2 linked regions of the Tahibacter amnicola genome follow. The protein of the gene in region 1 binds, or shares a complex with, the protein of each later gene. Links are inferred from orthologs where the notes say so. Each region holds a gene or a part of one and is shown on either strand. Other genes may lie near its edges. The genes, in order: accC and accD.

Region 1 (3,231 bases):
ATAGACAAGATAAGCGGCGAAGCGCAGACTTGCGCTCCTTGCCGGCCGGATGACCGGCCCTGGAGCGCTGCTGTGGCCAGAATCCTGTTGCTGCACGGACCGAATCTGAACCTGCTCGGCACGCGCGAGCCGGAAACCTATGGCCATGCCACGCTGGCGACGATCGTAGGTGATCTGATCACCTCCGCGCAGGCTGCCGGTCACGAGCTGGAAAGCTTCCAGTCCAACGCCGAGCATGCGCTGATCGATCGCATTCATGCGGCCCGGGCCGATGGCACGGCCTTCATCCTGTTCAATCCGGCGGCGTTCACGCACACCAGCGTGGCCCTGCGCGACGCGCTGCTGGCAGTCGCCCTGCCGTTCATCGAACTGCACCTTTCGAACGTGCACGCGCGCGAACCATTCCGTCATCACTCGTATTTCTCGGATATCGCCGTGGGTGTCATCGCCGGTTTCGGCGCCGACAGCTACCGGCTGGCGCTGGAAGCAGCGCTGCGCCGGCTCTGATCACACCCCATTCCATCCCTGTTGTCCGCACCCGTGAGGATCCGTCCGTGGACTTGCGCAAAATCAAGAAGCTGATCGACATCCTGGAAGAGTCGAATCTGGCCGAACTGGAAATCAAGGAAGGTGAAGAAGTCGTCCGCCTGTCGCGCATGCCGCGCGGGGCCGTGCCGGTCATGGCCGCGCCGCAGCAGCCGGTGACCCACGTTCACGTCGAGCAGCACCGGGCCGGCCAGTCCGCTCCCGCGGCATCCGAACCGGCGGCACCGGCGGCCTCGGGCAAGACGCTGCCGGAAGGCCACGTCGTCCGTTCGCCGATGGTCGGCACCTTCTACGCCTCGCCCAATCCCGACGCACCGGCGTTCGTGAAGGTCGGGCAGCAGGTCAAGGCCGGCGATACGCTGGGCATCATCGAAGCGATGAAGATGTTCAACCAGATCGAGGCCGACATCAGCGGCACGGTCGTGGCAGTCCTGGCCAGCAACGGCCAGCCGATCGAGTTCGACGAACCGCTCTTCGTCATCGGCTGAGCGGGATATCGCCATGCTCGACAAAGTCGTCATCGCCAATCGCGGCGAAATCGCCCTGCGCGTGCTGCGTGCCTGCCACGCCCTGGGCATCAAGACGGTGGCCGTGCATTCCACGGTCGACCGCAACCTCAAGCACGTCGGCATGGCGGATGAATCCGTCTGCATCGGTCCTGCGCCGGCGGCGGAAAGCTACCTGAACGTGCCGGCGATCATCGCCGCGGCCGAAGTGACCGACGCCCAGGCGATCCACCCGGGCTACGGCTTTCTGTCCGAGAATGCCGACTTCGCCGAGCGCGTGGAGAAATCCGGCTTCATCTTCATCGGCCCGACGCCGGGCGTGATCCGCCTGATGGGCGACAAGGTCGAGGCGATCAAGGCCATGAAGGCGGCTGGCGTGCCCTGCGTGCCCGGTTCCGGCGGCCCGCTGGGCGACGATCCGATCGAGAACGGCCGCATCGCCCGCGACATCGGCTATCCGGTGATCGTCAAGGCGGCGGGCGGCGGCGGCGGCCGCGGCATGCGCGTGGTCCACACCGAGGCGCATCTGCATAACGCCATCACCATGACCAAGTCCGAGGCCAAGGCAGCGTTCGGCAACGACATGGTGTACATGGAGAAGTTTCTCGAGAATCCGCGCCACATCGAGATCCAGGTGCTGGCTGACGGCCAGGGCAATGCCATTCACCTGGGCGAACGCGACTGCTCGATGCAGCGGCGCCACCAGAAGGTCGTCGAAGAGGCGCCAGCACCTGGCATCAGCGACGAACAGCGCGCCGAGATCGGCCGGGTCTGCGTGGAGGCCTGCCTGCGCATCGGCTATCGCGGCGCGGGCACCTTCGAGTTCCTGTTCGAGGCCGGTCGCTTCTACTTCATCGAGATGAATACGCGCATCCAGGTGGAGCACCCGGTGACCGAACTGGTGACGGGCATCGACCTGGTCCGTGAGCAACTGCTGATCGCCGCGGGCGAGAAGCTGTCGATCCGCCAGGAAGACATCCGCCTGACCGGCCATGCGATCGAGTGCCGCATCAACGCGGAAGATCCGGAAACCTTCATGCCGAGCCCCGGCACGGTCAAGCGCTTCCTGGGTGCCGGCGGCCCCGGTGTACGCCTGGACACGCACATCTATGACGGCTACCGCATCCCGCCGAACTACGATTCGATGATCGGCAAGCTGATCGTGCACGGACGCGACCGCGCGACCGCCATCGCGCGCATGCGCCTGGCGCTGGCCGAGATGGTGATCGACGGCGTCAAGACGAACATTCCACTGCAGCAGCGCATCATGGCCGACGTCGGCTTCCAGACCGGCGGCCAGAACATCCATTATCTGGAGAAGCGCATCGCCGAGCAGCGCGAGAAAGGCATCACCCTGGGCTGACGATTTGTCTGGCGACCGTGCGGCGAAGCGAACTTCGCCGAACGGTCGCCAGACAGCGCCATTCGGGCCACAATGCGCGCCATCCCCGCCCGCATACCACCTCACCCGACAACTCCGGCACGTTCTTCGCACGGATCGCGCAACATCAAGAGCCCCACTGCCATGCCATGGATCGAACTCTCGCTGACCCTCCACGCTGATCAGCAGGAACGCATCGAATCGGCGCTCAACGAGCTGGGCGCGCTCTCGGTCACCCTGCTCGACGCCGAAGACCATCCGATTTTCGAGCCCATGCCCGGCGAGACACCGGTCTGGCCGACGATCAAGCTGGCGGCGCTGTTCGACATCGTGTGCGATCGCGTCGGCCTGGTGCACGTGCTCACCGACCTGGTACCGGAAATCGCGCCGGATCAATTGCAGTTCCGGGATGTTCCCGACGAGGACTGGACCCGCGCCTGGATGGATACCTTCCAGCCGATGCAGTTCGGCCGGCGGCTGTGGATCTACCCGTGGAACATCGAACCGCCGGACGATGCCGCCGACGCCGTCATCGTCCGCCTGGATCCGGGCCTGGCTTTCGGCACCGGCACGCATCCCACCACGGCCCTGTGCCTGGAATGGCTCGACGGCGTCGACCTCAACGGCAAGACCGTGGTCGATTACGGCTGCGGTTCGGGCGTGCTGGCGATTGCCGCGTTGAAACTGGGAGCCGCGCGCGTCATCGGCGTCGACCTGGATCCCCAGGCACTCGAATCCAGCCGCGACAACGCCGAACGCAACGGCGTTGTGGACGCCCTGGAGCTGATGCTGCCGGCG
Region 2 (3,102 bases), 4.1 Mb from region 1 along the record:
GGGCATCCTGGCTGCGCTCGAATCGAGCCACGCCATTGCCCAGGGCATCAAGCTGGCGCGCGAACTGCCGCGTGACCAGTTGGTGCTGGTGAACCTGTCCGGGCGTGGTGACAAGGACGTTCATACTATTGCCCGCCGCGAAGGCCTCACGCTTTGACCCCCAGGTCGGCGCCGGTGGAAGCCCGGGGCCGGCGCTGACACACTTGTCTCTTCAGCGGATGTACGCGCGCCGATGAACCGAATTGATCAACGTTTTGCCGAACTGGCCGCCGCGCGCCGTCGCGGACTCATTCCGTTCGTGACCGGCGGCGACCCACTGCCTGATGCGACCGTGGCGCTGATGCATGCGCTGGTCGCCGCGGGCGCCGACCTCATCGAACTGGGCGTGCCGTTCTCCGACCCGATGGCCGATGGCCCGGTGATCCAGCACGCTAATGAGCGCGCTCTTGCGAAGGGTGTGGGCCTGCGCCGCATCCTCGAATGGGTGGCTGAATTCCGTCGCTCTGACGCGGCCACGCCGATTGTCCTGATGGGATACCTCAATCCGATCGAGATATACGGCTTCGAGCGTTTTGCCCGCGACGCCCGCCAGGCCGGAGTCGATGGCGTGCTGCTGGTGGATTGCCCGGTGGAAGAGCTCGACACCGCCGCCCCTCTGCGCGATGCCGGGCTGAACCAGATTTTCCTGGCGGCGCCCACGACCGATGCGGCGCGCCTGGAGTCAATCTGCAACACGGCGCAGGGCTTCCTGTACTACGTCTCCTTTGCGGGCATTACCGGGGCGGCACGACTGAGCACCGAGGCGGTGCGCGAGAAGGTGGCCGCGATCCGCACCCGTGCCCGTACCCCGGTCGCTGTCGGCTTTGGCGTGAAGGATGCGGCCTCGGCGGCGGCGATCGCGCAGTTTGCAGACGCCGTGGTGATCGGCAGCGCCCTGGTGGAAACGATTGCCGGCAGCGAATCGGCGGTCGAGGCCTGCCGGCGCGCGACCGAGTTCCTGGCGCCGATCCGGACCGCCCTCGATGCGGTCGAGGGCGCCGACGCCGCCTGAGCGGACCGGACCCAGGTAGAATGGGTGTCGGATTGGGGTCGCTGCCTGCTGGCGCGATCCCTTCGGGTCGCAACGGGCGATGGTCGCGTGGACCGCGCCGACACGGAGAATCGATGCTATGAGCTGGCTTTCGAAATTGATGCCGTCGCGCATCCGTACCCAGGGCACGAGCAAAGGCAAGGTGCCCGAAGGGTTGTGGGAAAAGTGCGATGGTTGTGCGGCTGTCCTCTACCGTCCCGAGCTGGAACGCAATCTGGAAGTGTGCCCGCAGTGCGGTCATCACCACGCGATCCTGGCGCGCAAGCGGCTCAACGCCTTCTTCGACGATGGCACCACCGAGGAGCTGTTTGCCGACCTCGAGCCCGTCGATACGCTGAAGTTCAAGGATTCCAAGCGCTACAAGGACCGCATCGTCGCCGCACAGAAGCAGACCGGCGAGAAAGATGCCCTGATCGCCATGCGCGGCCAGCTCAAGGGCCGCCCGCTGGTGGGCGTGGCTTTCGAGTTCACCTATATGGGCGGCTCGATGGGGTCGGTGGTTGGCGAGAAGTTCACCCGCGCCGCCGAGCGCGCACTGGCCGACCGCGTACCGCTGGTGTGCTGGTCCGCCACCGGTGGCGCCCGGATGCAGGAAGGCCTGCTGTCCCTGATGCAGATGGCCAAGACGTCGGCCGCCCTGGCCCGGCTCCGTTCGGCGGGCATCCCGTATGTGTCGGTGCTGACGCACCCGACGACCGGCGGCGTCTCCGCCAGCCTGGGCATGCTCGGTGACCTCAACATTGCCGAACCCAAGGCGCTGATCGGCTTTGCCGGCCCGCGCGTGATTGAGCAGACAGTCCGCGAAACTCTGCCCGAAGGCTTCCAGCGGTCGGAATTCCTGCTCGAGCACGGTGCCGTCGACGCCATCGTCGACCGCCGCGAGATCCGCGACAAACTGGCCGACATCCTCGCGCTGCTGATGCGCCAGCCGCGGGTTGCCGCCTGATCCACCGGGGACGCCGTGCCGTATTCGCTGCAGGAATGGCTGGATTACCAGCAGAAGGTGCATGCGCTCGGCGTCGATCTCGGCCTGGCCCGTGCCAGCGAGGTCTGGCGCCGCATGGGCGCGCCGCGTCCGGCCGCAACCGTCGTCACGGTGGCCGGAACCAACGGCAAAGGTTCGACCGTCGCCCTGCTTGAAGCGATCTGGACAGCCGCCGGCTACCGGGTAGGTGCATACACCTCACCGCACCTGTTGCGCTACAACGAGCGCGTCCGCGTCGATGGCGCGGACGCCGCCGACGCATCACTCATTGCCGCCTTCGACCAGATCGAGCAGGCGCGCGAAACGATTCCGCTGACCTATTTCGAATTCGGCACGCTGGCCGCACTGTGGCTCTTCGCGCAGGCGGGGCTGGATGTCGCCGTACTTGAGGTGGGCCTCGGCGGACGTCTGGATGCCGTCAACATCGTGGATGCAGATGCGGTCGCGGTCACGACGATTGCGCTGGATCACCAGGATTGGCTGGGCAATGACCGCGACACGATCGGTCGCGAGAAAGCCGGTGTGGCGCGCCGGGACCGGATTGCGGTCGTCAGTGAGGCGCATCCACCAGACGGCCTGCTCCGGGCGCTGGCCGAGGCAGGAGCACGGGTCCACCGTGCCGGCGTTGACTTCCAGATGACCCCGGCCGCCGATGGCTGGCATTGGACCGGTGGATCGTCCCGCTACCGGATTCCGCCGCCCGCGCTGGCCGCGCCGTGCCAGCCGCAGAACATTGCCGGAGCGGTGGCCCTGGTTGATGCGCTGCAGTCGCGGATGCCAGTCCTGCCCGATGCCATCATCAAGGGCGTGGCGGCCGCACAGGTGGCGGGGCGGTTGCAACGCGTGCGGGTAGGTGACGGCGAGCTGGTGATCGACGTCGCCCACAACCCCCAGGCCGCCGGCGTCCTGGCCGAATGGCTGGCGCAGGAGCCGTCCCGGCCGACGATGGCAGTTTTCAGTGCGCTGGCGGACAAGGACATCGCGGGTATCGTCCGGCCACTGGCTGATCGGTTTGTCCATTGGCACC

Evidence for each region.
Region 2: the proteins of accC (region 1) and accD are in contact, whole or in part, in a solved structure (PDB 8UXZ), measured with the Escherichia coli proteins. The link is inferred for Tahibacter amnicola from one-to-one orthologs.

Annotation. Positions count from the first base shown.
Region 1 is NZ_CP104694.1:904,052-907,282, reverse strand. What follows is about bases 320-3,231. They hold accC (acetyl-CoA carboxylase biotin carboxylase subunit), read left to right. Parts: upstream 320-1,047; coding sequence 1,048-2,415; downstream 2,416-3,231. Other genes in these bases: prmA (50S ribosomal protein L11 methyltransferase), read left to right, coding at 2,578-3,231; accB (acetyl-CoA carboxylase biotin carboxyl carrier protein), read left to right, coding at 555-1,034; aroQ (type II 3-dehydroquinate dehydratase), read left to right, coding at 320-507. Also shown: more of aroQ, read left to right, coding at 73-319. UniProt on the Escherichia coli protein: This protein is a component of the acetyl coenzyme A carboxylase complex; first, biotin carboxylase catalyzes the carboxylation of the carrier protein and then the transcarboxylase transfers the carboxyl group to form malonyl-CoA.
Region 2 is NZ_CP104694.1:5,011,532-5,014,633, reverse strand. Bases 320-3,102 are described here. They hold accD (acetyl-CoA carboxylase, carboxyltransferase subunit beta), read left to right. Parts: upstream 320-1,169; coding sequence 1,170-2,036; downstream 2,037-3,102. Other genes in these bases: folC (bifunctional tetrahydrofolate synthase/dihydrofolate synthase), read left to right, coding at 2,052-3,102; trpA (tryptophan synthase subunit alpha), read left to right, coding at 320-1,051. Outside these bases: trpB (tryptophan synthase subunit beta), read left to right, coding at 1-157; more of trpA, read left to right, coding at 233-319.